Regions from separate parts of the Cryobacterium sandaracinum genome, predicted to be linked through region 2. Evidence: predicted binding sites of a transcription regulator. Region 2 holds the regulator's gene; each other region holds the start of a gene.
The links. Region 2 encodes LexA, which represses DNA repair genes until DNA is damaged. Its sites were predicted from a motif close to TCGAACANNTGTTCGA; they were not measured.
Positions count from the first base shown of each region.

Region 1: the regulator LexA is predicted to act here: its motif matches at 3,813-3,828, upstream of E3T25_RS13035 (HNH endonuclease signature motif containing protein).
Region 3: the regulator LexA is predicted to act here: its motif matches at 6,342-6,357, upstream of E3T25_RS11845 (DNA polymerase III subunit alpha).

Region 1 is NZ_SOGO01000035.1:102,537-112,058, reverse strand. It holds gene dapD (2,3,4,5-tetrahydropyridine-2,6-dicarboxylate N-succinyltransferase) at 1-860, opposite strand, end outside; gene dapE (succinyl-diaminopimelate desuccinylase) at 878-1,972, shown strand; gene E3T25_RS13045 (hypothetical protein) at 1,948-3,165, shown strand; gene E3T25_RS13040 (DUF3117 domain-containing protein) at 3,229-3,405, shown strand; gene E3T25_RS13035 (HNH endonuclease signature motif containing protein) at 3,836-5,398, shown strand; gene E3T25_RS13030 (O-methyltransferase) at 5,699-6,331, opposite strand; gene E3T25_RS13025 (twin-arginine translocase TatA/TatE family subunit) at 6,418-6,798, shown strand; gene E3T25_RS13020 (hypothetical protein) at 6,795-6,986, opposite strand; gene ppk2 (polyphosphate kinase 2) at 7,391-8,356, shown strand; gene E3T25_RS13005 (succinic semialdehyde dehydrogenase) at 8,398-9,522, opposite strand, start outside.
Region 2 is NZ_SOGO01000040.1:30,408-39,929, forward strand. It holds gene hisB (imidazoleglycerol-phosphate dehydratase HisB) at 1-493, opposite strand, end outside; gene E3T25_RS14715 (histidinol-phosphate transaminase) at 520-1,599, opposite strand; gene E3T25_RS14720 (LysM peptidoglycan-binding domain-containing protein) at 1,649-2,005, opposite strand; gene lexA (transcriptional repressor LexA) at 2,289-2,993, shown strand; gene metE (5-methyltetrahydropteroyltriglutamate--homocysteine S-methyltransferase) at 3,187-5,529, opposite strand; gene E3T25_RS14735 (methylenetetrahydrofolate reductase) at 5,526-6,521, opposite strand; gene hflX (GTPase HflX) at 6,815-8,353, opposite strand; gene E3T25_RS14745 (class I SAM-dependent methyltransferase) at 8,395-9,006, shown strand; gene dapF (diaminopimelate epimerase) at 9,040-9,522, opposite strand, start outside.
Region 3 is NZ_SOGO01000033.1:81,046-90,567, forward strand. It holds gene E3T25_RS11805 (thiolase family protein) at 1-90, opposite strand, end outside; gene E3T25_RS11810 (CoA transferase subunit B) at 182-871, opposite strand; gene E3T25_RS11815 (CoA transferase subunit A) at 874-1,692, opposite strand; gene E3T25_RS11820 (carboxymuconolactone decarboxylase family protein) at 1,710-2,039, opposite strand; gene E3T25_RS11825 (hypothetical protein) at 2,204-2,674, opposite strand; gene E3T25_RS17810 (3-hydroxyisobutyryl-CoA hydrolase) at 2,673-4,946, shown strand; gene E3T25_RS11840 (AI-2E family transporter) at 5,071-6,234, opposite strand; gene E3T25_RS11845 (DNA polymerase III subunit alpha) at 6,397-9,522, shown strand, end outside.

The sequences.
Region 1 (9,522 bases), on a different contig from region 2:
TTCACCGACGGCGTCGTGCCGTCGGCAGTGCGCGGCTGGCCCGGCAGCAGCACCTTGGTGCCGGCGGTCACATAGAGCCCCGCCTCGACGACGCTGTCGGCGCCGATCGAGATGCCCACCCCGGAATTGGCCCCGAGCAGGGCCCGTTCGCCGATGGACACCCGTTCGGTACCGCCGCCGGAGAGCGTGCCCATGATGGAGGCACCGCCGCCGATGTCGGCGCCGTCACCCACGACGACACCCTGAGAGATCCTGCCCTCGACCATCGAGGTGCCGAGGGTACCGGCGTTGAAGTTGACGAAACCCTCGTGCATCACCGTGGTGCCGGGGGAGAGGTACGCCCCGAGACGCACCCGGGACGCGTCCGCGATCCGCACCCGGTCGGGCGTGACGTAGTTCAGTAGCGGTGGGAACTTGTCGATTCCGGTCGTCTGGATGCCGTGGCGCTGCAGGGCCGGCCGCAGTCGGGTGAAGTCGGCGGGCAGCATCGGGCCGGCATTCGTCCAGACCACGGCGGGCAGGTGGCCGAAGATGCCGTCGAGGTTGAGGGTGTTCGGGCGCACCAGCAGGTGCGACAGCAGGTGCAGGCGCAGGTAGGCATCCGACGTTCCGGCAGGCGCAGCGGTGAGGTCGATCTCGATCGTCACGGCCTCGATTCGCACCATTCGCCTCGGGTCCGCCCCGGCGAATTCCTCGAGTTCAGACGGCACGATCCAGCGGTCGCGGCCGGCCGGCAGGGTTCCGAGCCGAGGTTCGGGGAACCAGGTGTCCAGCACCGTGCCGTCGCCGGCGACGGTGGCGAGGCCGTAGCCCCACGCGTTCGAGGGGGAAACGGATGTCGGGGGCACGGCGGAGGTCATGGCTCTAGGTTAGTAGAGTGCCCCAAAACACCGTGAACCTGGACCTGTCCGCGACCTCGATCGAGCTCACCCGGGCGCTCTGCGACCTCGAGTCGGTGTCCGGTAACGAGGCCGCCATCGCAGACGCGGTGGAACGCGCGCTGGCCGGGTACCCGCACCTCGACATCTTCCGCGACGGCGACACCGTCGTCGCCCGCACCAACCTGGGTCGGGCCCAGCGCGTGATCATTGCCGGCCATCTCGACACGGTCCCGCTGAACGACAACCTGCCGACCCGGTTCGAGACCATCGATGGCGTCGACTATCTCTGGGGCCGCGGCACCGTCGACATGAAGGCCGGCGTGGCCGTGCAGCTGAAGCTGGCCGCCGAACTGACCGCGTCCAGCGTCGACGTAACGTGGATGTGGTACGACCACGAGGAGGTTTCCGACGACCTCAACGGCCTCGGCCGCGTCGCCCTCAACCGGCCCGACCTCTTCGCGGGGGACTTCGCTATCCTCGGCGAGCCCACAAACAGCCAGATCGAGGGTGGCTGCAACGGAAACGTGCGCGTGGAGATCCGCACCTTCGGGCTGCGCGCCCACTCCGCCCGCAGCTGGGTCGGCGACAATGCCATCCACAAGATCGGGCCCGTCATCGACATCCTGGCGGCCTACGAGCCGCGGCAGGTCGAGGTCGAAGGCCTCGTCTACCGCGAAGGCCTCAACGCCGTCGGCATCGGCGGCGGCATCGCCGGCAACGTCATCCCCGATGAGTGCATGGTGCACATCAATTATCGGTTCGCCCCCAGCCGCACCTCGGCGGAGGCCATCGTGCACCTGGAGGAGCTCTTCGCGGGCTACGAGATCACCGTCGTCGACCGGGCCGAGGGTGCCCGGCCGGGCCTGGATGCCCCGCTGGCCCTGCAGTTCCTGACCGCGGTCGGCGGCGAGGCCAAGCCCAAGTACGGCTGGACGGATGTCGCCCGCTTCTCCGCCCTGGGCATTCCCGCCGTCAACTACGGCCCCGGCGACCCACTGAAGGCCCACGCCGACGACGAACGCGTCGCCCTGGCGCAGATCACGGACTGCGAGGACGGCCTTCGCGCGTGGCTGACCACAAGCGTCGGGTAGCCGTGGCGTCGTCCGGCTGGAAGGCCGGCTACCGGCTCACGCCGTGGTGGGCCCTGGTCGCCCTGATCTGGGCCGCGTCCCGGCTCGTCACGACCACCCTGGTGCTACTGCTTGCGAATGTGCAGGGCGCCAACCCGTGGACGGGCGTGTCACCCGGCTACGCGGAGTTCGCGAACATGTGGGACGCCCGCTGGTACAACATCGTCGCCGTCGCGGGCTACCCGTCGACACTGCCGCTCACCGCCGGCGGGGAGATCGCGGAGAACGCCTGGGCCTTTATGCCCGGCTACCCGGTGGTCGTGCGCCTGCTGATGGTGCTCCTCGGGCAGCCGTGGGCACCCGTGGCCGTATTCGTGTCCCTGGCCGCCAGCCTCGGCGCCGCCCTGCTGTTCTACCGGCTGATGCGCACTGTACAGGCCTCCGGGACGGCGTTGTTCGCGGTGGTGCTGTTCTGTGTGGCCCCGCTGTCGCCCGTGCTGCAGTTCGGTTATGCCGAGTCGCTGTACCTCTTCCTGCTCACGTTGGCTCTTCTCCTGCTGCTCGAGCGGCGGTATGTGCTGCTGTTCCCGGTGATCGCCGTGATGGCGCTGACCCGGCCCAGCGGCCTGGCCTTCGCGCTCGCCCTGGGGCTGCACGTCGTGCACCGCTGGCTTGCCCGGACACAAGACCCGTTTTCGGTGCGCGAACGGTTGCTGGCGTCATCCGTTGCCGTGTTCAGCGGCATTTCCGGCCTGGCCTGGCCGGCCATCGCCTGGATCGCCACGGGGTCGATCACCGCCTACACCGACACCGAGCTGGCCTGGCGGTCGGCCTACATCGGCTACCAGGAACTCGTTCCGTTCACCGCCTGGTTCCAGGGCGGTGTCTGGTGGCTCGGGATGCCGCTGGGCATCATCGTTGTCTCGGGGCTCATCCTGGCGTTCGGCCTGACCCTGTTGCTGCCGGCGGTGCGCCGACTGGGCACTGACCTGCGGTTCTGGCTCGCCAGCTACGGCCTCTACCTGCTAGCGGTGTTTTTCCCGCAGTCGAGCACCTTCCGCCTGCTGATGCCGATGTTTCCGTTGTTGGGTGCCGTGGCGCAGCCGCGGAGCGCCGTCTACCGGGTGGGCATCGTGCTGCTGTTCATCGCCGGACAGTGGGGCTGGCTCCTGCTGTGCTGGGGGGTCGACGGAGCGGACTGGACACCTCCCTAATTACAGTCTCAGCCCGTAATGGCAGATAATAGAAGTTCAGACGAATGAATGGAAGGGGAGTTCATGGCGGCCATGAAGCCAAGGACCGGAGACGGGCCAATGGAGGCTGTAAAAGAGGGGCGCCTTATCATCGTGCGTGTTCCGCTCGAAGGTGGAGGTCGACTTGTCGTCTCTGTGAACGACGCTGAAGCCAAAGAGCTTCACGATGCCCTCGCCGGTGTAGTCCAGCCGACCGTATAGTTCCAGGATCGGCCGCGCAGCTCAGGTTGTGCGGCCGATCTTTTTTGCCGACCTGGAGCGGATGGGTTTCCCGCGGACAGCCGTCGCACCGCCCGTCGGAGGTACCCGTCACCGGGCCCGCCACCCGCATCCGTCGGCACGTAAACGCTGAGAATCTTAGGAAACGCCGGTTTGGGCGCCATCAGTTCCGGCGTGTCGCGTATTTCTCCGAGTTGACGTCACGACGGATGCCCCGGGCTGGCTGCGCTCGCCGCCGGTGGTTGAGCGTGCCAAAACCCGGCAGTCCAGCCTGCAAACCCGCGCCGCACCATCCGTGCCCCGCGCCGCCACCTCCTCCTGTCACCGAATCAATTAGAACAGGAAAACGAAACTCAACAGTTATATTCCCTCAGCTATTGACTCCAACTTGGAACGTGTATACGATATAGGTATGGCTGGAGCCCCCACTCCGCACCACTCCACCGCCTCACCGCAGGGGGTGCCGTCCCTCGCGCAGGCACCCCTCGCGCAGGCACCCCGTGCACAGTCACCCCTCGTGCAGCAGCTGCAGCAGGCCCGTGATCTGGCCGCGGCCGCGCTCGACTCGGTGTCTTTCTCCCTCCTGGGCGAGGCGGACGCGATGATGGTGCTGGGCACGGTTGAAGACCTCGGCCGTCGGGTCGATGCGGCCAGGGTCGCCTCCGCCGCTGACATTTCGGTGCGGTCCCGGCGCATCCTCGGCCACGAGTCCCTCGCGTATACGAACGGGGCCAGCAGCGGCATCGATCTGATCACCCGTCTGACCCGCGTCTCTTCCCGTGAGGCGAACCGGCGGGTGCGCCTGGGCGAGAACGTCACGCCGCGCCGGGCGGGCACCAGCATGTTGCCGCCCTACTACCCGGCCGTGGCGGACGCCCTCACCGCCGGGGACCTCGGCGTGGACGCGGCCGAGAACATCGTCACCGCCCTCGACCAGGTCGCGGCCCGGGTCGCGCCCGACGACCTCGGCACTGCCGAACGTGCCCTGGTGGCCAGTGCCACCGGCGCCGTCACCGACGAAACCCGCGGCCTGCCCGGGGAGGGGTTCGCGTTCCCCGCGGACCTGGTGCGGGGCATGGCCAGCCAGTGGCAGGCTCGCCTCGATCCCGACGGCACCGCCCCCAACGAGCCCGTCGCCGAGGCCCGCAGCACTGTCGGGTTCGGGCTCTTCCGCGACGGTCTCTACCCGCTCCGCGGCGGAGTCACCCCGGAGCTCCGCGGCATCATGAACGCCATCTTCGACACGTATCTCTCCGCTCACGCGGCGCCCAAGTTTCCGACCGAAGAAGAACAAGCGCGCATGGCGGCCGGGCAGCTGATCCCGGGCGCGGAGGCCGCGGCCCTCAGCGACGACCGTAACGGGGGTCAGAAACGCGCCGACATCCTCCGCGGTGTGTTCGAAGCCGCCACCCGTGACCCGGGGACCCCAACCATGGGCGGCGCCGCCCCCACCGTCATGATCCACGTCAACCAGGCCGACCTGACCGCCGACCATGGGGTGGGCTGGATCGACGGCGTCGAAGCGCCGATCTCGCTGACAAGTGTGAAGCAGGCGCTCTGCGCCGGCGGATTTCAGGAGATCCGGTTCGGGCCGCACAACAAGGTCCTCAGCCTCAGCACCGAGAATCGTTTCTTCAACCGGGCCCAACGCCGCGCCATCGCCGCCCGCGACGGCGGCTGCACCATCCCCGGCTGCACCGTGCCCGCCGCCTGGTGCGAAGTACACCACGTCACCCCCTGGCACCGCGGCGGAAAAACCGAAATCGACAACGGGGTCCTGCTGTGTTGGTACCACCACCACAGCATCGACACCTCCGGCTGGAACATCCGCATGATCCGCGGCACACCCGAAGTCCGGGCACCCTACTGCTACGACCCCACCCGCACCTGGCGGGCCGCGGAAGGGAACCCGGCCAACCGGGCACGGGCACGGGCACGGTCTCGGCCTCGGCAGGCTCGACCAACGTCAGGGTGAGTCCCCGGGATCGGGTCACCGGTCTCGTCCGACTCGACCGACGTCAGCTTAAATCCCCGGCCGCGAGCGACCTGAGCCCGGTGGTCGAGGTCGTCGAAACCAGGCGGGCCATCTTCCGAACCCGGCCCGGGGCATCCGTTAGCGCGGGCGGCGACAACGGATGCCGGTGTGTGGGCCTCCGGAGCCGGCGCACCGGGTCTCGACAGGCTCGACGACCGACAGGCTCGACGACCGACAGACTCGACCACCGATCGGCTCGACCACCGATCGGCTCGACCACCGGAGGGTGTGCTCGACCGTCTAGGCGCGGAGCTTGGTGATCTGCAGCAGGCCGTCGCCCACAGGGGAGAGGGCACTGATGACTGCGGTGGACGAGGCGATGACGGTCAACAGGGTGCGGAAGCCGGTCGCCACATCGTCGCGCTGGGCCGGGTTGGCCACGCGGCCGCGCCAGAGCGCGTGGGCCACGAGCACGGTTCCGCCCGGGCGGGCCAGGCGCAGAGCATGCTCGACATACTCGATCACACACTGCGGATCGGCGTCGACGAACACAATGTCGTAGGAGTTCTCGTTCATGCGCGGCAGTACATCCGCTGCCCGGCCCGTGATCAGGCGTACCCGGTTCGCGGGGATGCCGGCTTCGGCGAAGTTGGCTTTGGCGTGCTGCTGGTGGTCGACCTCGGTGTCGATCGAGGTGAGGGTGGCGCCGGGGGCGCCGGTGAGCAGCCAGATGCCGGAGACGCCGGCACCGGTGCCGACCTCGAGAATGCTCCGGGCCCCGGTGGCGGCCGCGATCACGGCCGATTGAGCGCCGACCGCCGGAGAAATCGCGTCGATTCCGAGTTCGAGGGACTGCTGTCTGGCCCGCGCCACAGCGTCGGACTCCACGACTGAGTCGTCGGAGAATTTCCAGTTCAGATCTTTGTCAGACACAGCGCAACTCCAGTAGATGAATGGGTCAAGCCTAAGGGGGGCCGGGCATGGTCCGGGGAGGCCTCGCCGGGGGTTATTCTGGGGGAATGTTCGGTTTGACCTTCGAGAAGATATTACTGATCGGGATTGTCGCCGTCTTCCTGCTCGGACCCGAACGGCTTCCCCACTATGCCGCCCAGCTCGCCCGTCTCGTGAAGCAGCTCCGCAACCTGGCCAACGGGGCCAAAGACCGGATGCGGGACGAGATGGGCCCGGATTTCGACGACGTCGACTGGAAGAAACTCGACCCGCGTCAGTATGACCCGCGCCGCATCATCCGTGAAGCTCTCACCGACGAAGACGAGCTGAAAGGCCAATCGGCGACCGTGTCGCGGGCGGTGCCGAACCCCGACGGCGCCTATCTGCAACGCAAGCGCGCCAGGGAGGCCGCCACGCTGCCGGCGCCCTTCGACTCCGAAGCCACTTAGCCACTTTGCCACGCAGCCACGAAGCCACGCGGCCAAACGAACCAGGTGACGAGCACACCGGACGCGGCGTATTCGAGCTGGCGGACGTCGGGAACGGGTACGTTGGGCAGGTTGGTCAGGTTGGGCAGGCCGGGCACGTCGGGCACGTCGGGCACGTCGGGCACGTCGGGCACGTAGACCCGCGACACGGGCCGAGTGCGCTCGGATCGTGTTCCCGACCGCTGCGATGACCTCGCCGGACAGCCCGAATGACGAGAAGTCCTCGTCGACCACGATCAGGCGCCCGGCCGGAAGGAGCGATGCGCGGAAGGTCCCCTGGTTGGCCGCACCCTCGCCGGTGTCCGCCACGGCCGCTCGGTCGTCGCCCAGCCGGGAAAGGGCGACGGCCTGTCCGACGGCGGGCGGTAGATCGTCGGCGATGATTCTCGAGCAGGAGAAATGCGTGCCGGGGTCGAACAGGTGTATGTGCCACTCGAGGCTGAGGCCGAGGGCCGGGCGGTGAGCGGCGCAGTGCGCACCAGAATATGCAGGCCGGGCCATACGGGCGATGCGTGCACGCTACGCTGAACCCACGTATCTGAGGAGTGTGACCGTGTCGAAGCCGTCGAACACCCACGCGAAGCCCAAGCGGGTGCCGCTGCCCGTCTACTCCGCCGAGTTGCGCAATCTGCAGACCGAGTTGGTCGCCATGCAGGAATGGGTCAAGGAGTCCGGGGCCCGCATCGTCGTGATCTTCGAGGGCCGGGACGCGGCCGGCAAGGGGTCCGCGATCAAGCGGGTCAGCGAGTTCCTCAATCCCCGCGTCGCCCGGATCGTCGCCCTGCCGGTGCCGACCGAGCGCGAGCGCGGCCAGTGGTACTTCCAGCGGTACATCGAACACCTGCCCTCCACGGGTGAGATCGTGCTGATGGACCGCTCCTGGTACAACCGCGCCGGCGTCGAACACGTGATGGGGTACTGCACCCCCGACGAGTACCGCCGGTTCCTGCACCAGGCGCCCCTCTTCGAACGGATGCTGGTCGAAGACGGCATTCTGCTCGTCAAGTACTGGTTCTCGGTGTCCGACACCGAGCAGGAGAGGCGGTTCCGGTCACGGCTGAACGACCCGATGCGCCGCTGGAAGCTGTCCGGGACCGACCTTTTCTCGATCACGAAGTGGGTCGATTATTCCCGCGCCAAAGACGAGATGTTCGTGCACACCGATCTGCCGGAGGCCCCATGGTGGGTCGTCGAGAGCGAGGACAAGCGGGCCGCGCGCCTCAACATGATCAGCCACCTGCTGTCGATCGTCCCCTACACGCATCGCGAGCCGCCCCAGGTGACCATTCCGACTCGCCCCGCCGGCTCGGAGTACGAGCGCCCGCCGCGCGAGCTGAACCGGCCAGTGCCGGACATCACGACCACGCTGGGAAAGCCCACGGTGAAGCCGAAGGGCAAGGCCAAGATCAAGAAGAACGCGAAGAAGGCGACCAAGGCGGAGGCGGCGAAGCTGGCGCCGGAGAAGGCGGCCCAGCAGGCGGCCCAGCAGGCGGCGGCGTCGGCCAAGCTGTTCGTCTGAGCCGGGTTCGCGGAGCCGGGTCACGGCTCTGCTGCCCGGGGTCAGCGGCGGCGGATGCCCTTCAGCACGGCCGCCAGCAGCAGCATCGGCCCGGCCAGCCGCTCGAAGTCGTGGCCGGTGCGCGGCAGCTGCACGAGACCCGTCGGACGCGCGATGGTGACGGCGTCCACGAACCTGAGCAGTCCCTCCGGGCCGTTGCGTCGGCCGAGACCGGACTGCTTCAGGCCGCCCATCGGGGCCGCCACCGAGGAGAACGACCCGCGATAGCCCTCGTTGATGTTCACGCTGCCGGCCTCGAGGGCCCCGCCCACGCGCAGAGCCCGCCGCACGGAACCGGAGAACACCGACGCGTTCAGCCCGTAGTCGCTGTCGTTGGCGGCCAGGATGGCCTCCTGCTCCGAGTCGATCACGGTGACCGCGACCACAGGGCCGAACGTTTCGCCGGCGAAGCACTCCATCGCCGGGGTGACCCCGGTCAGCACGGTGGGTTCGTAGAAGAACGGTCCCAGGTCGGGGCGGGCGCGGCCCCCGACCTCGACCGTGGCGCCGTGGGCGACCGCGTCGGCCACCTGCGCGCTCACCCGGTCCAGCTGGGCCTGCGAGGTGAGGGAACCGACGTCCGTCGTGTAGTCGTAGTCGGCGCCGAGCCGGAGCGACCGGGTGACGGCCACGAATTCGTGCAGGAACGCGTCGGCCACACCTCGCTGCACGAAGATGCGCTCAATCGACACGCAGAGCTGGCCCATCGCCGTGAAGCAGGCCGGGGCCGCGTCGGCGGCCGCGCGGGCCGGGTCGGCGTCGTCAAGCACGATCAGCGGGTTCTTGCCGCCCAGCTCGAGCGAGACGCCGGTGAGGTTGCCGGCCGCCTGCGCCGCCACCCGCTTGCCCGTCGCGGTCGACCCGGTGAAGCAGACGTAGTCGGCCTCCGCGGTGACCGCCCCGCCGATCTCCGCGCCGTCGCCGACGACCACGGCCCAGAGCTGCTCGGGCACGCCGGCGTCGATGAATGCCTGACGCAACGAGAGGATGCTCAGCGCACCCTGGTCGTCGGCCTTCTGCACCACGCCGCAGCCGGCGGCGAGGGCCGGCACGACATCCATGGCGGCGAGGCTGAGCGGGTAGTTCCACGGGGTGATCACGCCCGCGATGCCCTTGGGCCGGTAGCG
Region 2 (9,522 bases):
TGACGTGCACCGTGAGGCCGCCGTTGAAGGCGATAGCCTCAAACACGTGGCGCACCATGGAGCCGGTGAAGTGGCCGCCGATCAGGTGGAACTCGAAACCGGCCGGCTCGCCCTGGTGCACGAGGTAGGGGCGCCCGGAAATGTCGACGACGGCCTGTACGAGGGCCTCGTCGAGCGGCACGACGGCGTCACCGTAGCGGGAGATGCCGGATTTGTCCCCGAGAGCCTGCTTGATCGCCTGGCCGAGCAAGATGCCGACGTCCTCGACCGTGTGGTGCACATCGATCTCGATATCGCCGCGGGCGCGCACGGTGAGGTCGGTCAACGAGTGTTTCGCGAAGGCCGTGAGCAGGTGATCGAAGAACGGGACCGACGTCTGGATGTCCGACTCACCGGTGCCGTCGAGATTGAGCGACAGGTCGATGCTCGACTCGCTGGTCTCGCGCTGCAGGTGGGCGAAACGGGGCGAGGTGGTCGCGAAAGAGAAGCTCATACGACTAGTTTATTGGCCCGCGCCGTTCACGGCCGCCCAAGCGCCTCGAGGGCGTCGAGGAACGCCGTGGTCTCGGCCTCGGTGCCGGCGCTGACCCGCAGGTGGCCCGGGATGCCGACGTCGCGCACAAGGATGCCTTCCGCCAGCAGCGCCTCGAAGGTGGCCCGAGGGTCCTCAACGCCGCCGAACAGCACGAAGTTGCTCGCACTGCGCAGCGGAGTGTAGCCAAGCCGGGCCAGTTCGCTCACGATGCGGTCCCGCTGCCCGCGGATGTCGTCGACCATGGCAAGCATCGCGGGCGTGTGGACGAGCGCGGCGACCGCGGCAGCCTGGGTGAGCGCGGACAGGTGGTAGGGCAGACGAACCAGGCGGAGGGCATCCGTCACGGCGGGATCGGCGGCCAGATAGCCGACGCGCACACCGGCGAAGGCGAACGCCTTGCTCATGGTGCGGGACACCAGCAGGCGCTCCCGGCCGGGAAGCAGGCTCAGGGCGGTTGGCGCGTCATCCGTCCCGAACTCGGCGTACGCCTCGTCGACGACAACGATGCCGTCGCTCGCATCGTAGACGGCCGCGATCGTTTCCAGGGACAGGGGCGTGCCGGTGGGGTTGTTCGGCGAGCAGAGGAAGACGAGGTCAGGGGCAACCCGGTCGACCCACTCGAGCGCCGTGGCCGGGGAGAGTTCGAACTTTGCGTCACGACCGCCCGCGATCCAGCGGGTGCCGGTGCCGGAGGCCAGCAGAGGGTACATGGAGTAGGTCGGCGCGAAGCCGAGCACGGACCGACCCGGGCCGCCGAAGGCCTGCAGCACCTGCTGAAGAACCTCGTTGGAACCGTTGGCGGCCCAGATGTTCTTTCGGGTGAGGCCGTGACCGAGATAACGGGCGAGGGAATCCCGCAGCTCGGTGAACTCCCGATCGGGGTATCGGTTCACGGTCGTGACCGCCACGGCCAACGCCGCCACGATGTCCTGCGCCACCTCAGCCGGGATGCCGTGGGTGTTCTCGTTCACGTTGAGAGCCACCGGCACGTGCAACTGCGGCGCCCCATAGGGAGTGAGTCCGCGCAGATTATCGCGAAGGGGCAGATCGTTGAGACTGGTCACTCCCCCAATATTACCGGGGTGAAACCGGCGGGGGCTCGCCGCGGGTAGTTCACAGGTCGTTCGGAAGCGCCAGCCGCTGACCGGGCTGCACGCTGTCGGACGGCAGCTGATTGAGGCTCACAATCTCGGCGATCACCTCGCGCGGATCGGACGTGGGCGCGATTGTCTCGGCAAGTTGCCAGAGCGACTGCCCCGACTTGATGGTGACGTAGTCGAAGGCCGAGGCCACGTGAGCGACGGTCGAGTTCTCGGCGGCGGCGATGCCTCCGTTGAGGGCGACGGCCAGGGCCACGGCCACGAGCGGAAAGGCAGCCAGGGACGTGAAAACGACGCGACCGCGCCGGGTGAGTCGGAGCCGGGTGCGTCCGGTCGCGATGGGGGCGCCTCGTTCAAGTGCAGTGCTCATGTGATACCTCCTGTGAGAAGACGCATCCGACTCTCGGCCGGGAAAGCCGAATGCGAACTTATGTTCCGAATGTATATTCGATTATTCGAACAATCAAGCTTTATTCGGTAGTTTCTGAAATATTTATTCCGACCCACTCGAATACATGTTTGTTTAATGAGCGCAACTCGGATACAGTTTCGATTGTTGATTGACACTCAATCAGGCACCCCCGACATTCGCGTGAATCGGCGGCATTCGCTGCTTGCTGCCAGCGCATCAATCAAAACGAGGAGCGACGAACGTGGCACAGAACACCAGCGGTCCCCGCGACAAGGGCGGCACCAGACGGCGCAAGAGCCTCAGCGAGAAGCAGCTCGCCATCCTCGACGTCATCCAGCGCTCGGTCAGCCAACGCGGCTATCCGCCGAGCATGCGCGAGATCGGCGACGCCGTCGGCCTGTCGTCACTGTCGAGCGTCACCCACCAGCTCAACCAGCTGGAACTGAGCGGTTACCTCCGCCGAGACCCGAACCGTCCCCGAGCACTGGAGGTGCTCATCGAGATTCCGCAGTCGCCCGAAGACACGACGGCCGGAGCCTCGGAAAGTTTCCACACCGGAGTGCAGGTCGGCGACGCCGCCATGGTTCCGCTCGTCGGTCGCATCGCCGCCGGCATCCCGATCACCGCCGAACAGCAGATCGACGAGATTTTCCCGCTACCCCGCCAGCTGGTGGGCAAGGGCGATCTGTTCATGCTCAAGGTGTCGGGCGAATCGATGATCGACGCCGCCATAATGGACGGCGACTGGGTCGTCGTGCGGCAGCAGAAGACCGCCGAAAACGGTGAAATCGTTGCAGCCATGCTCGACAACGAGGCAACCGTCAAGGTCTTCCGCCAGCGCGACGGGCACACCTGGCTACTGCCCCGCAACACCAACTTCGAACCCATCGTCGGCGATCACGCCGAGATTCTGGGGAAGGTTGTGGCAGTGCTGCGGTCGGTTTAGGGCATCAGCACTCAAGCACATCAGCATTTCAGGCGGACTCTTGGTCTCGACGGTTTCGACCAGCGTCGTGGAGACGCGCGAGTGTTGAGTCACCATGGTTATTCCGGTCGGGTCTTGTGAGCCGGGTCTTGTGGGCCGGGCACGAACACTGTTCTTGGTGTCGTGCCCGGCTTTTGTGTGGGTGGAGGCGGGGTCAGGCGGAGACGGAGGAGGTCAGGCGGGCGCGGAGGATGCGGGTGGCGGCGAGCATGTTGTGCAGGGACTGGACGGTTTCGGTGTAGCCGCGGGTTTTGAGGCCGCAGTCGGGGTTCACCCAGAGCCGGGTGGCCGGGATGGCCGCCGCGGCGCGCTCGAGCAGGTCGGTGAGTTCGGACACGCTCGGCACACGCGGCGAGTGGATGTCCCACACTCCCGGGCCGATACCGTGGTCGAAGCCCTGGGACCGGATATCGCCCACCACCTCCATGCGAGAGCGTGCCGCCTCGATGCTGGTCACATCGGCGTCCAGGTTGCGGATCGCGTCGATGACCACCCCGAACTCCGAGTAGCAGAGGTGGGTGTGGATCTGGGTGGCCGCGGCCGCACCGGCCGTCGCCAGGCGGAAGGACCCCACCGACCAGTCGAGGTATTCCGCCTGGTCCTTCTGCTTCAACGGCAGCAGCTCCCGCAGCGCGGGCTCGTCGACCTGGACGATCTGAATGCCGGCCGACTCCAGGTCGGCGATCTCGTCCCGGAGGGCCAGGGCCACCTGCCTGGCCGTCTCGCCCAGCGGCTGGTCGTCGCGCACGAACGACCACGCGAGGATCGTGACCGGACCGGTGAGCATCCCCTTGACGGGCTTGGGCGTCAGCCCCTGCGTGAACGCCGACCACTCGACCGTGATGGGCCGCGGCCGGGACACGTCACCCCAGAGGATCGACGGGCGCACGCACCGGCTGCCATAGGACTGCACCCAGCCGTTCTCGGTGACCGCGAAGCCGTCCAGGTTCTCGGCGAAGTACTGCACCATGTCGTTGCGTTCCGGCTCCCCGTGCACGATCACGTCGAGGCCGATGTCTTCCTGCAGCGAGACGACCCGACGGATTTCGGCGCGCATCAGGTCCCGGTAGTCCGCGGTGCTCAGCACCCCCCGTACCAGCTGCGCCCTGGCCCGACGGATGTCCCCGGTCTGCGGGAAGGATCCGATCGTGGTCGTCGGCAGGAACGGCAGCCCGAGGGCCATCTCCTGGGCTGCCACTCGGGCTGCGTAGGCGCCCCGGGTGAAGTCGCCCGGAGCGAGCGCGTCGGCGCGCACCCGAACGGCGCCATCGTGGACTCCGGGAGCCACCCCCCGCGCGTCGAGGGCCGCGGAGGCCGCAGAGAGGTCGATCTCGATGGCACGGCGACCCAGACTGAGGCCGCGGGCGAGTGTGGCAACCTGCGCGACCTTCTGATCCGCAAAGGCCAGCCAGGTCTTCAGGTCGTCGTCCAGCGCCGATTCGTCGTCGACGTCGTGGGGAACGTGCAGCAGCGAGGTAGAGGTGGAAACCGAGATCCGCGGCGAGAGGCGGACCAGGCCGGCCGCCGTGTCGAAGGCGGCGGCCAGGTCGCCGCGCCAGATATTGTGGCCGTCAATGACGCCGGCCACGAGAGTGGTCGTGTCCAGTCCGGGGGTCTCCGCCGGCACGCTTCCCCGCACGAGGTCAAGCCCGATGGCTTCCACCGGGGTGATGGCAAGAACGGGTAGGGCGTCGTCGAGGCTGCCGTACGGCGCGGCGACAAACAGGGCGGGACGCTCGGCGAGGGCGCCGAGGGTGTTGTAGGCGAAGCGGAGGCCGGCGAGGGCATCCGTTCTCGGGATGTCGATGCTCTCGCTGACCAGGGCAGGCTCGTCGAGCTGCACCCATTCGGCTCCAGCGGCGCGCAGCCGCTGCAGGAGGGCGGCGTAGACCGGCACAAGGTCGTCGAGGCGGTCAAGCGGACTGAATCCGGCCGGGGCCTCGTCGCTGGGCTTGCTCAGCAGCAGGAAGGTGACCGGGCCGACGATGACGGGCCGGGTCAGGAATCCGGCCGCCTTCGCCTCCTCGAACTCGCGCACCAGGCGGGTGCCGGCGAGGGTGAACTCGGTCTCGGGGCCGATCTCCGGCACCAGGTAGTGGTAGTTGGTGTCGAACCATTTGGTCATCTCCAGCGGCGGATTCTCCCCTTCGCCGCGGGCGAGGGTGAAGTAGCCGGCTAGGTCGAGGTGGCCGTCCGCGCCCCGCAGATGCGCGAACCGGGCGGGGACGGCGCCCACCGTACTCAGGGCATCCAACATCTGGTCGTAGTAGGAGAAGGATTCCGGGATGGACGAGTCGTCCCGGCCGAGTCCCAGCTGCACGAGGCGCTTCCTGGTGCTCTGGCGCAGGGCGGCCGCGGTCGCTTCGAGCTCGTCGGCGCTGACCGATCCGGCCCAGAACGCTTCGACGGCCTTCTTCAGTTGGCGGCGCGGCCCGATGCGCGGGTAGCCCAGGATGGTGCCGGCGGGAAAGGCGGGAAAGGCGGAAGTGTGGGTCATGAGTTCTCCTTGACGGGGTGAGGGGCAGGCAGTGCGGAAGCAGGCAGGGTGGGGGTGAGCAGACCGCAGCCGTCGAGCACGGCGAGCACGGTCTCGTGCTGGTTGAAGGCGTAGAGGTGCAGCCCGGGGGCACCGCCGGCGATGAGTTGCCGGGCCAGTTCGGTGGCCTGACGGATGCCGATCTCACGCTGGCCTTCCTTCGTCGGCTCCACCTCGAGCGCGATCGCCAGCTCGGACGGCAGTTCCTCGCCGGACAACTCGAGGATGCGGCGCAGGCGGGCCGGGCTCGTGACCGGCATGATCCCGGGCAGGATCGGGAATTCGACCCCGGCGGCACGGGCTCGCAGGATGAAGCTGAGGTAGTGGTCGGCGTGAAAGAAGAGTTGCGTGATCGCCAGGTTGGCGCCGGCGGCCTGCTTGGCCAGGAGCGCGTCGATGTCCTGGGTGGCCGACCGGGAGCGCGGGTGGCCGTTCGGGAAGGCGGCCACGGCGATGCGTACCTTCTCCCGTTCCCGCTTGATCGTGCGGGCGGCAGGGAGTCCCGGGATCACGGCCTCGCGGTACGGCACCCGCTCGGCCTGCACCCGGTGGATCAGCTGCACCAGTTCCGCGGCGCTGCCCAGGTCGCCGAGGAAGGCCTCACCCTCCCGAATGCCTTCCGGCGGGTCGCCACGCAGGGCCAGGAAGCTCCGCACCCCGGCGTCCAGAAACTCCCGGATCAGCTGGCTCGATTCCGCGTTGGACGAGCCCACGCAGGTGAGGTGGGCCAGCGGGTCCACGGTGGTGGTGCGCAGGATGTGGGTGAGCACGTCCAGGGAGGAGCGCCGGGAGGAGCCGTTCGCACCGTAGGTGACCGAGATGAATTCCGGGCCGGCCGCGGCCAGCCGCTCGATAGTGGCGTGCAGCACGGAGGTGGCAGCATCCGATGTGGGCGGATACAACTCGAATGAGAACGGGATTTTCCGGCATGCAGGATCCGAGGTGTGGGGCATTGCTCCTCATTCGACAGTTGCCAGTGTCAGTCACCGGGGGCCGGGCGACCGCGGACCGCCCGGCAAGCCAGGCGGGCGTTCGCGGTCGGGTGCCGGGCTCGGCTGTCGCTCCATGCCGCCGGTCAGGAGACCGGCGGCAACGATTGAGAAGACTCTAACAAGCACGCCCGGTGCCCGGCAGGTCTGTGACCGAATATGTCATCAGCTGGCGCCGGAGCGGCTCAGGCAGGCCGGAGGAGTGCGGACATCGGCAGGCGAAGGCCTGCCGAGGTACGCGGAGCGAAGCCGGCGGGTCAGCCGGTGACGGCCGGCGGCACGGCGAACGGCTCGAACAGCGCCCGAATCTCATCAGTCACCAGAGCCGTAACCCGGGTGCCGGTCTCGGCGTACTCGGTGGACAGCACCGTGCCCTGATCGTGCAGCACCGCGATCAGGTCGCCCCGCTCGTAGGGGATGAGCAACTCGAGCCTGATCGACGGCCGCGGCAGCAGGTCCGAGATGGTCGCGAGCAGTTCCTCGATGCCCTCGCCGGTGCGGGCCGAGACGAAAATGCCCTTCGGCCAGAGTCCGCGCAGCACGAGCCCGTCATCATCGCTGATCAGATCGCTCTTGTTGAAGACGACGACCTCCGGGATCTCCCGGGCGCCGACCTCGGCGATGACCTCGCGCACTGTGGCAAGCTGGCTCGCCGGGTCAGGATGCGAGCCGTCGACGACGTGCACGATGACGTTGGCGTCGGCGACCTCCTCGAGGGTGGACCGGAACGCCTCCACCAGCTGATGGGGCAGGTTCCGCACGAACCCGACGGTGTCCGTCAGCGTGTAGAGCAGCCCGTCGGCCGTCGTCGACTTGCGCACCGTGGCGTCCAGGGTGGCGAACAGGGAGTTATCGACGAGCACGCCGGCCCGGGTAATGCGGTTGAGCAGGCTCGACTTGCCGGCGTTGGTGTAGCCGACGATGGCGACGGATGGCACGGCGTTGCGCTTGCGGTTGGCCCGCTTGGCCTCGCGAGCGGGTTTCATCTCGAGGATCTGCTTGCGGAGGCGGGACATCCGGGTGTGGATGCGCCGGCGGTCCAGCTCGATCTTGGTCTCGCCGGGGCCGCGCGAACCCATGCCTGCACCGGCGCCGCCCACCTGGCCTCCGGCCTGGCGGGACATCGAGTCGCCCCAGCCGCGCAGGCGGGGAAGCAGGTATTCGAGCTGGGCGAGTTCGACCTGGGCCTTTCCCTCGCGGCTCTTGGCGTGCTGACTGAAGATGTCGAGGATCACGGCGGTGCGGTCGATGACCTTCACCTTGACGACGTCCTCGAGGGCGCGCCGCTGGCTGGGCGCCAGCTCGGTGTCGGCGATGACGGTGTCGGCGCCCATCGCCTTGACGATGCCGGCCACCTCTTCGGCCTTGCCCTTGCCGAGATAGGTGCTGGCGTCGGGCTTCGCTCGGCGCTGCATGAGGCCGTCGAGAACGGTGGCGCCGGCGGTCTCGGCCAGCGCGGCGAGTTCGCGCATGGAGTTCTCGGCGTCCGCGACGGTCCCGTGCGTGTACAGGCCGATCAGAACGACGTTCTCCAGCCGGAGCTGGCGGTATTCGACCTCGGTGACGTCCTCGAGTTCGGTGGAGAGGCTGGGCACGCGGCGCAGCGCGTTGCGGTCCTCGCGGTCCTGCTGCACGCCGTCGTGACCCTCGTCGTCGTGCGACGGGCCGGATTCGGCCTGCAGAGCCTGCGCGGAGCCGCTGCGGAACAGCGAATAGCCGGCAGCCTTGCTATCAGCGCTGGCGAGAACGCGGGCGACCACGTCGTCGGTGTCGTCGGGCAAATGTGACTCAGTCATTCCTTCAACAATACTTCCTCGATGCACGGTAAGTTCCCTCTATGCCTTCCGACCACTACTTCACCCCGGCACCCGACAGCACCCTGAAACTCCGCCAGGTGACCGTTCGATTGGGAGGCCAAGAGCGCGAGCTGACCACAGCCAATTCGGTCTTCAGCCCGGAGCACATCGACACCGGCACCCAGGTGCTCTTGAACAGCGCGCCGACCCCGCCGCCCGGCGGCGATTTCCTCGACCTGGGCTGCGGCTGGGGTCCGATCAGCCTGCACTTGGCCCTCGCCTCACCCCGCGCCACGATCTGGGCCGTCGACGTCAACGAGCGGGCGCTCGACCTGGTGCGGCTGAACGCGGAGGAGCTCGGCCTCACCAACATCACCGCAGTGCGGCCCGATCAGATGCCCGCCCATGTGGCGTTCCGCACCATCTGGTCGAATCCCCCGATCCGGGTCGGCAAAACCGAACTGCACACCATGCTGCGTACCTGGCTGCCGCGCCTGGAGCCGGGTTCGGATGCCTGGCTCGTCGTGCAGCGCAACCTCGGCTCCGACTCCCTGCAGCGCTGGCTCGACGGCGACCTGCCCGCCGAATTCAGCACCTCACGGCACTCCATCAGCAAGGGCTTCCGGGTCCTGCGGGTGAAACGCCAGGACTAGACCGCGTCGCGGCCCATCGCCCCGAGCTAGTTCTCAGCCGAGGCGGAAGACCCCGTCGAACACGAGTTCCGCCGGACCCGACAGTGAGACGTGCTCGCCGTCCTCGGTCGGAAACATGCGCACGCCGAGCGTGCCGCCGGTGACCTCGACCTGCCACTGGTTCGGGGCACCCGCGCCTGCCCAGTGCCGGGTGGCGAGGGCCGCCGCGGCCGCCCCCGTACCGCAGGAGAGTGTTTCGCCGCTGCCGCGCTCGTGCACGCGCATCCGGATGCGGCCGACACCGTTCACGACGAGCGGATCGCCCGGAAGCACGAACTCGATGTTCGCCCCGGCCGCCGGGTCAGGGTCGAGCTGCGGCACGAAGGTGAGGTCGACGCCTGCGAGCTCGTCGTCGTCGGCCAGTGCCACGACCACGTGCGGGTTGCCCACGTTGATGCCGAGACCGGGGCGGGCCACGGGCAGGTCCTTCGCCCGAACGAGCGGTTCGATACCGTCGAGGCGCCACCGGCCGAGGTC
Region 3 (9,522 bases), on a different contig from region 2:
GGCCTCCGCGGTGGGATAGCTCTGGCCGAGGATCACGTCGTCGACCACGGCCCCGTCGATTCCGGTGCGTTCGATCAGCGCCGTGATCACGGCCGCGTCAGGTCGGCCGGCGCGACCGCCCTGAAGACGCCGCCGAACCGGCCGATCGGGGTGCGTAGCGGTTCGTAGATGACGACGTCTCTCACGATGCGGCCACCGTGTTCGGAGCGGAGAGGAGCGTGTGGATGACGGTCGGCGTCCCCGGCACGAGCAGCGGCACCTCGGTGGCGGCCTGCACCTCGGCCACGGTGAGTCCCGGCGCGATCTCGCGCAGCACAAGACCCTCCGGCGTCACGTCGATCACGGCCAGGTCGGTGATGATGCGGGTCACGACGCGCTTGCCGGTCAGCGGCAGGCCGCACTCGTTCACAATCTTGAAGTCGCCGTTCTTCGCAGTGTGCTCCATCACGACGATCACGGTGTCGGCGCCGTGCACGAGATCCATCGCACCGCCCATACCCTTGATCATCTTGCCGGGCACGGCCCAGTTGGCGATGTCGCCGGTGGCGGAGACCTGCATCGCGCCAAGCACGGCCACATCGATCATTCCGCCGCGGATCATGCCGAAGCTCTGCGCGGAGTCGAAGTAGCTGGCACCGGGGTTGACCGTGATGGTCTCCTTGCCGGCGTTGATCAGCTTCGGGTCCTCCTCGCCCTCCCACGGGTACGGTCCCACCCCGAGCACCCCGTTCTCGGAATGCAGGATGACGTCCACCCCCTCCGGCAGGAAGTTGGGGATCAGCGTGGGCAGCCCGATCCCGAGGTTGACATAGCTGTCGGGGGTGAGCTCCTGCGCGGCGCGCGCGGCCATTTCATTGCGGGTCAACGGCATAATCAGCTGTCCTTTACGACGGATGCGACGGATACGACGGATGCGACGGGCCGCGGCCGGGTGGTGGTCTTCTCGATCGGCAGGTCGGCGGACTCGGCGCCGGAGAGCGCCACGATGCGGTGCACGTAGATACCGGCGAGGTGGATGGCATCCGGATCGAGCTCCCCCGGCTCGACCAGCTCGTCGACCTCGGCGATGGTGATGCGGCCGGCCATGCCGGCGACCGGGTTGAAATTGCGGGCCGACTTCTCGAACACGAGGTTGCCGTGCCGGTCGCCCTTCGCCGCGCGAACGAGGGCGAAGTCGGTGACGATGGCCTCCTCGAGCACGTACTCCTTCTCCCCACCGCGGAGCGACGCGAAGGTGCGGGTCTCCTTGGGCGGCGACGACACCGTCACCGACCCATCCGGCCCGTAGCGCCAGGGCAGCCCGCCCTCGGCGACCATGGTGCCGACGCCGCTGGCGGTGTAGAAGGCGGGGATTCCGCTGCCGCCGGCCCGGAGCCGCTCGGCCAGGGTGCCCTGCGGGGTCAGTTCCACCTCGATGTCACCGCCGAGATAGCGGCGGGCGAAGTCCTTGTTCTCGCCGATGTAGGAGGCGATCACCCGGCTGATCCGCCCTTCCCGCAGCAGTTCGCCGAGCCCCCAGCCGTCGACGCCGCAGTTGTTGGATGCGACCCGGAGGTCGGTGCTGCCCTGGGCCAGGAGCGCCCGGATCAGCAGGATCGGGACGCCGACCAGGCCGAAGCCGCCGACGGCGAGGGAGGCCCCATCCGGGATGTCGGCGACGGCAGCCGCGGCGGAGGAGTACGTCTTGTCCATGGAGTGGTCCTTCAGCTTCAGTTCGTGGTGCCGATGTCGATCGTCTTGAAGGTATCGCGTGCCACCGCCAGAGCGGAATTCGCCGCCGGCACCCCCGCGTAGATCGCGGTGTGCAGGATGGCCTCGTTGATCTCCGCGCGGGTCAGCCCATGGGTCAGGGCCGCGCGCACGTGCATGCCCAGTTCATGTTCGTGGCCGCCGGTCACCAGGCAGGCCAGGGTCAGGAAGCTGCGGGTGCGCCGATCGCGGCCGGGCCTGGTCCAGATCTCCCCCCAGACATAGCGGGTGATGAAGTCCTGGAAATCCGCCGTCTCCGGGGTGGTGCAGGGCCAGTTCGAGTCCGACAGCGCCGCCGAACGACACCCCGGCGTAGTGGAAGGCTCCCCCGCCGACCAAGTCGACCAGGGTGATCACAACGTCGGCGACCTCAGCGACGGTGACCGGTTGCCGGGCGGCTGGGCTGAGGCCGGTGCCGGTGCCGGCGTGACCGTGCCGCGGATAATGGGCTGGGTCATAGTGAGGTCCCCTTGCTCGCGGTGGATTCGAGGTACCGGGCGAGCACCCGGTCGATTCCGGCGTCCGTCTGCCTGAGGCTGAGGTCGTCATCGAACGCGGACCAGGCCCGCGATCGGAGCTCCTCGGGATGTCCCCCGGCGGTGATCAGGGCGGAGAGCACCACCCGCAGCGGGCGGTTGGTGCGGTAGCACTCCTCCGACGCGCGCTGCACGAGGGCGAACGCGGCGGCCTTGCCGAGGACCTCCGCGAGCAGGGTGGTCACCCGTTCGCTGAACACCAGGCCGTCGGTGAGGTCGAGGTTGCTGCGCATCCGTTCCAGGTCCACGTCGAGCCGGGCCGGCGCGCCACGGGGACCGTCACCGACGCCGAATTCGACGCCAACAAGGCGGAGCAGCTCGCCCGCTTCTGAGTCGCTGCGGAGTCGCTTCCGAACGATCTGAGTCTGTGCCGGTAGCGTGGGGTCCATGCTCGAGCTCATGGATGACCGGCCGGACATTCTGCTGCGCCGCGACGGGCGGCTCGCCCAGATCATCCTGAACCGCCCGGCGGCCCTGAACGCCCTGACCCACGCGATGATCCGACGGATGTCCGCGGTGCTGACCGACTGGGCCGTCGACGGTCAGGTCGAGACCGTTCTGCTGACCGGTAGCGGCGACCGGGGCCTCTGCGCCGGGGGCGACATCGTGGCGATCTACCGCAGTGCGGACGCGGGCGCGGACGATCGAGCGGACGCTGACGCCGAGGCCGCCCGGTTCTTCGCCGACGAGTACCATCTGAACGCGCAGATCCACCGGTTCGCCAAACCGTACCTGGCCGTGATGGACGGCGTCGTGCTCGGCGGCGGGGTCGGCGTCTCCGGCCATGCGAACACCCGGATCGTGACCGAGCGCACGCGGCTGGGGATGCCGGAGACCGCGATCGGCTTCGTACCCGACGTCGGCGGAAGCTGGCTGTTGTCCCATACCCCCGGTGAGCTCGGCACCCACCTCGCCCTGACCGCCGCCCTGGTCTCCGGGTCCGACGCCATCGCACTGGGCCTGGCCGACCACTTCGTGCCGAGCGACCGGCTCCCTGCCCTGGTCCGCACCCTGGCCGAGACCGACGCGGCCGAGGCGGTGCGCGCCCTGGCCGAGACTCCCCCGCCCTCCGTCCTCCTCGCCCAGCGGCACTGGATCGACGAGTGCTACGCGTCCGATGACGTGGGCGAGATCGTCGCCGCCCTGCGGCGTTCCCCGGTGGAAGCCGCACGCGACGCCGCCGCCCTCATCCTCACGAGGTCGCCGACCGCACTCGCGGTCACCCTGGCCTCGCTGCGCCGGGCCCGGCGGCTCCCGAGCCTCGACGAGGCGCTCGATCAGGAGTACCGGGTGACGCTCCGTTTCCTGCAGCGGAGCGAGCTGCAGGAGGGCATCCGGGCCCAGGTGATCGACAAGGACCGCAGCCCCCGGTGGTCGCCGGCCGGCCTCGGCGAGGTGACGGAGGCATCCGTCGCCGCGTTCTTCGCGCCGCTCGGCGAGCAGGAGCTGGGGCTCGGAATGGGGCCCGGGCTGGGGCTCGGAATGGGGCCCGGGCTGGGCGAGGTGCCCTACGTCGACGCCGACCTGATCTTCGTCACCGATCTGCTCACCCCGGGTGAGCGCGCGCGGCTGGCCGCGGCGCGATCGTTCTATCAGGCCGAGGTGCGCCCTCTCGCCGTGGACTACTGGAACCGCGCCGCGTTCCCGTTCGAGCTGCTGCCCCGCCTCGCCGCGCAGAACCTCGCCGCGACCGGTGCTGCCGCGACCAGCCATCTGCTCACCGGGCTGCTGCAGATGGAGCTGACCCGGGCCGACACCTCGATCTCCACGTTCTACGGCGTGCACCACGAGCTGTTCGCCGCCGCCATCGACGAGCTCGGCTCACCCGAGCAGCGGGAACGTCTGCTGCCGGGCCTCCTGGCCCTGGATAAGATCGGGGCCTTCGCCCTGACGGAACCGGAACACGGCTCGGACATCTCCCGCATGATGGAGACCACGGCCACCCGCAGCGGCGACGAGTGGGTGCTCAACGGCACCAAACGCTGGATCGGCAACGGCGCCATGGCCGACTACGTGCTGGTCTGGGCCCGGGACACCGCGGACGGGCAGATCAAGGGATTCATCGTCGAGACGGAGCGGCCCGGGTTCACGGCCACCCCGATCGAGAACAAGATCGCGGTGCGGATCGTGCAGAACGCCGACATCACCCTCACGGAGGTGCGGATCCCGTACACGAACTGGCTGCCGGGCAGCCAGAGCTTTCAGGACACGAACGTGCTGCTCCGGAACTCGCGGATCTGGGTGTCGTGGCAGGCGGTCGGCCAGCAGCTCGCCGCCTTCGACGTGGCCCGCGCCTATGCGCTGGAGCGGCGCCAGTTCGGCATGCCCATCGCATCCTTCCAGCTGGTGCAGGAGCAGCTCTCCCGCATGATCGGCAACGCCACCCTGTCGCTGTCGCTGATGGTGCAGATGGCGCGACTGCAGGAGAGCGGGCGGCTCACGATGGACCAGGCGGCCCTCGCGAAGGCGACCTGCACGACCCGGATGCGCGAAACGGTGGCCCTGGGCCGCGGTCTGCTCGGCGGCAACGGCATCAGCACCCGGTACGAGATGGCCAAGATCTTCGCCGACGCCGAGGCGATCTACTCCTACGAGGGCAGCTACGAGATCAACGCGCTGTTGGTCGGCCGGGCCGTGACCGGCATCTCCGCCTTCAGCTGATCACCGCTCGCCCGAACGAATTCGACGGAGATTCTGCCCGAATCGGCCCTGAAAACTGCGAAAAGGCAGTTGTGAACGAGAATCTCCGTCGAATTGGTTCAACACCGAACCTGGCGCGCATCGGCTAGGGTGTCGCGCCGGCCGCCCCGAGCGGCGGGGCAGGCGGGGCCGATTCAACCGGCGCGACCGGCGCGACCGGCGACACCGGAACCGGCGCGACCGGAACCGGCGCGACCGGAACCGGCGGCGTGGGAGCGTTCCAGGCCTTGATGACGGCCCAGCCCACGGCGGCGATCGGCACCGAGATGACCGCGCCGACGATGCCGCCCAGGATCGTGCCGGCCGTCAGTGCCAGCAGGATCACCAGGCCGTGCAGGCGCAGTGACTTGCCGAGCACCACCGGGGACAGGAAGTTGCCCTCGAGCTGGTTGACTGCGACCACGATCGTGACCACGATGATGGCGGTGGTCAGGTCGTTCGTGACGAGGGCCACCAGTGCGGCCAGGATGCCGGCGGCCGTCGCCCCGACGATGGGGATGAAGGCGCCGACGAAGACGATGACGGCGAGCGGCAGCGCCAGCGGAACCTGCAGGATCCACAGTCCGATCCCGATGAACAGGGCGTCGACGAACGCGACGATCGCCGTGCCGCGCACGTAGTTGCCGAATACCTCGACGCTGCTCACGCCGACGCGTACGGCCCGCTCGTGCCGCTTGCCGGCGAGCGGCTGGATGAGGAAGCTCCAAATGCGGGGGCCGTCCTTCAGGAAATAGAAGAGCACGACGAGGCCGAGCACCACGCCGGCCACGATCTCGGCGGCCACGGAGACCCCGACCAGGGCCCCGGACCCAAACTGGCTGCTGGTGGCGAAGTCGATGACCGACTCGCGCACCGAATCGATCTGAGCGGAATCGATCGGCAGCGTGCCGCTGGTGAGCAGTTCCTGCAGGCTGTCGAGCCCCTCGCTGGCCGAGGTGAAGAGGGTGTCCCACTCGCCACGGATGCCGAACACCACGAGGGTGACGACGCCACCGAAGACCGCGACGCTCAAGATCAGGGTGATCGCCGCGGCAAGGGATTCGTTCGCCCCGCGGGCCAGCAGGAACCGCATGAAGGGGCGCAGTGCCGACGCCACGATCAGGGCGATCAGGAGCGGGGTGAAGACCAGCTTGAGCTGCGTGATCCCGTAGATGGCCACCACCAGCAGGGCGAGGACCAGCAGGGCCTGACCGGAGCGGATGGCGGCCCGGCCGAGATAGTCCGTCCAGGACGAAGTGGGCGTGGTCATGGGGATCTCCAAACGAGGCGAACGACGGCTGAGCCACCTAGCCTAGCCAGACTGCCTAGCCAGACTGCCGGTAGCGCGTGTCGGCCGTGTGACGTACACTCCCTACATCGAACATTTGTTCTATCTATCATCCGTCGACCTGCCCGCCAGAGGAGTACACACATGTTCGCACACCTCCACGTCGCGAGCGCCTATTCCACGCACTTCGGGGTCACTCTCCCCCAGGCGCTGGTGGAGCAGACGCAGGCGCAGAACGGCTCCTTCCTGGCCCTCACCGACCGGGACGGTCTCTACGGCGCGGTCAAGCACGTGCGCGCCTGCGCGGCCGCGGGCATCCGGCCGGGGCTGGGCGCCGACCTCGCGGTGCACGACGACGACGGGCATCCGTTGGGCCGGATCGTGGTGCTCGCCCATGGCGATCTGAACGGTCGTGGCTATGCGGCCCTCTGCCGCGCGGTCAGCGCCGCCCACAACAGCGCCGCGCACAGCGCGTCGGGGCGCCCCAGCATCGCCCGCTCGCACCTCGCCGAGCTGGCCGGACTGCGCTGCCTCACCGTGCTGCTCGGCCCTACCTCCGATGTGGGCCAATCGGTCGAGCGCCGCGACACCGACGCGGCCGGCGCCTGCCTCACCGCGTGGCTGCGCGCCCTGCCGCCGCAGTCGGTGGTGGGTGAAATCGTCTGCCATCTGGCGGCGCCGGGGACTCCCGGCAGCGTGACGCCGGCCACCCGCATGCTCGCCCTCTTCGAGCACGCCGCGCTGCCCGCCGTGCTCACCAACGCCGTGCGCTACGGCACCCCCGAGGAGGCCGTCACCGCCGACCTAGCCGACGCGGCCCGCACCCTGACGGCGCTGGCGAACCTGGAGCAGCTGCAGACCAACGGCCAGGCCTGGCTGAAAACCGAAGTCGCCATGAGGCAGGTGGCGCGCATGGTCGTCGACGCCGGGCTGCACGACGACGGCGCCGTCGACCGACTGTTCCGCGACACCGAGCAGCTTGCCGAGCGGTGCAGCCTCGACCCGGACTCCGACATCGGCCTGGGTCGCCCGCGCATGCCGGAGGCACGCATCATCGGCGTCAGCGGCGACCCGCTGACCGAGCTGCACGCCCGGGCCCGGGCCGGCATCGACGACCGCTACCCCGTCACGTCGCCGGCGGGCCGGTCGCTGGCGGATGCTGCGCACGCACGTCTCGTGCACGAGCTGAAGACGGTGGAGCACCTCGGTTTCGCCGGCTACTTCCTCACCGTCGCCCGGGTGGCGGACATCATCCGGGAGATGGGCATCCGCATCCAGGCGCGCGGGTCCGGGGTGGGCTCGGTGCTCAACTACGCCCTGCACACCTCCTCCGTCGAGCCCATCTCCAACGGGCTGCTCTGGGAGCGATTCCTCTCCCCCGAGCGGCAGACCCTGCCCGACATCGACCTCGACGTCGAGTCCGCCAGAAGGCACGACGTCTATCGCACGCTCTTCGACACCTTCGGCAGCGATCGGGTGTCGCTGATGTCCATGACGAACGCCTACCGCGGCCGCGGGGCCGTGCGCGACGCCGGCCTGGCCCTCGGCATGAATCACGAGCAGGTGGCCGCGGTGGCCAAGCAGATGTGGCGCTTCAACGCGCGCGACTTCCGCCGCGCCCTGGCCGAGAAGCCCGAGCTCGAGCCGTTGGCCGCCGAGGTGCGCGCCTCCTCGCAGCTCGACCTGCTGGTCGACCTGACCGCCAAACTCGACCGGCTTCCCCGGCACATCTCCGTGCACCCCTGCGGCGTCATCCTCTCCGACGCCTCCCTGCTCGACCGCACCCCGGTGCAGGCGTCCGGCATGGGGCTGCCCATGTCCCAGTTCGACAAGCACGACATGGACCCGATGGGCCTGATCAAGCTGGACATCCTCGGTGTGCGCATGCAGTCGGCCATGGCCCACGCCGTCGAGGAACATCACCGATTGTCGGGCGAGACCATTGACCTCGACCGAATCCCACTGAACGACCCGGACACCTTCGAACTGATCCGCTCCACTCGCACCCTCGGCATCTTCCAGATCGAATCTCCCGGCCAGATGGAGCTGGTCGGCAAGCTGCAGCCCGAGGTGTTCAACGACCTCACCGTGGAGATCTCCCTGTTCCGGCCCGGGCCGATGCAGAACAACATGCCCCTGAAATACCTTCAGGCCCGGCATGGGGAGGTGATGCCCGACTACATCCACCCTCGGTTCGAGCCGTTCCTCCGGGAGACCCAGGGTGTGGTGATCTTCCACGAGCAGGTGATGCGACTGTTCGACGAACTCACCGGCTGCGGGCTCGGCCGAGCGGATGTCTTCCGCCGCCACCTTGGCAAACCGGAGCAGCTTGCCCGGATCGAGGAGTACGTGCGGATGCGTGCCCTCGAGCGCGGGTTCACCCCCGCCGTGATCGACCGCGCCTGGACGGTGCTCGCCGGGTTCGGTAGTTTCGGTTTCGCCAAGGCGCACGGGGCGGCGTTCGCCCTGCCCACCTACCAGTCCGCCTGGCTCAAGACCCACCACCCCGCGGTGTTCCTGGCCGGACTCCTCACCCACGCCCCCGGTATGTGGCCGAAAGACCTGATCGTGGCCGAGGCTCGGCTGCTCGGCGTGCCGGTACTGGGCCTGGACGTGCAACACAGCGCCCTCGACTACCGGGTGGAGCAGATCGACGGCGAGCAGTCCGACGGCGGCCGGCGCGGCATCCGTCTCGCCCTGCCGGAACTCTCCGGCTGCACGGCCGCCGAACGCGCCCGCATCGTGCGCCACCAGCCGTTCACCTCGCTGCAGGACTTCCGGGACCGGGTGCGCCCGCGGCGCAGCACGTTCGAGGCGCTCGCCCGGGTGGGAGCGCTCGACAGCTTCATCGGGTACGACCGCACCCGTCGGCACGAGCTGCTCGCCCACATCCAGTCTCTCCGCGGCACAGCGGTCACCATCCACGACGACCAGCTCGCCTTCGACGTGCCTCTGCCGGTGCTCGAATACGAGGGGTCCCGGTTCAACGCGGTGACCTCGCTCGAGCTGCGCGGCCGCAGCCAGACCGACCTCGAACTCAGGGATCTGGGCCTGGCGGTGTCCGGGCACCAGATGGCCCGGTTCTACCCGCTGTTCACGGAGCTGGGCGTCACGCCGGCCTCCGAGCTGATCAACCTGCCCGGCGGCACCGAGGTGCTCCTGGCCGGGGTGCGCCGAGCCACGAACACGCCGCCGATGCGAAACGGGCGCCGGGTGGTCTTCGTCAGCCTCGACGACGGCACCGGACCGGTCTCGAACGTCGTGTTCTTC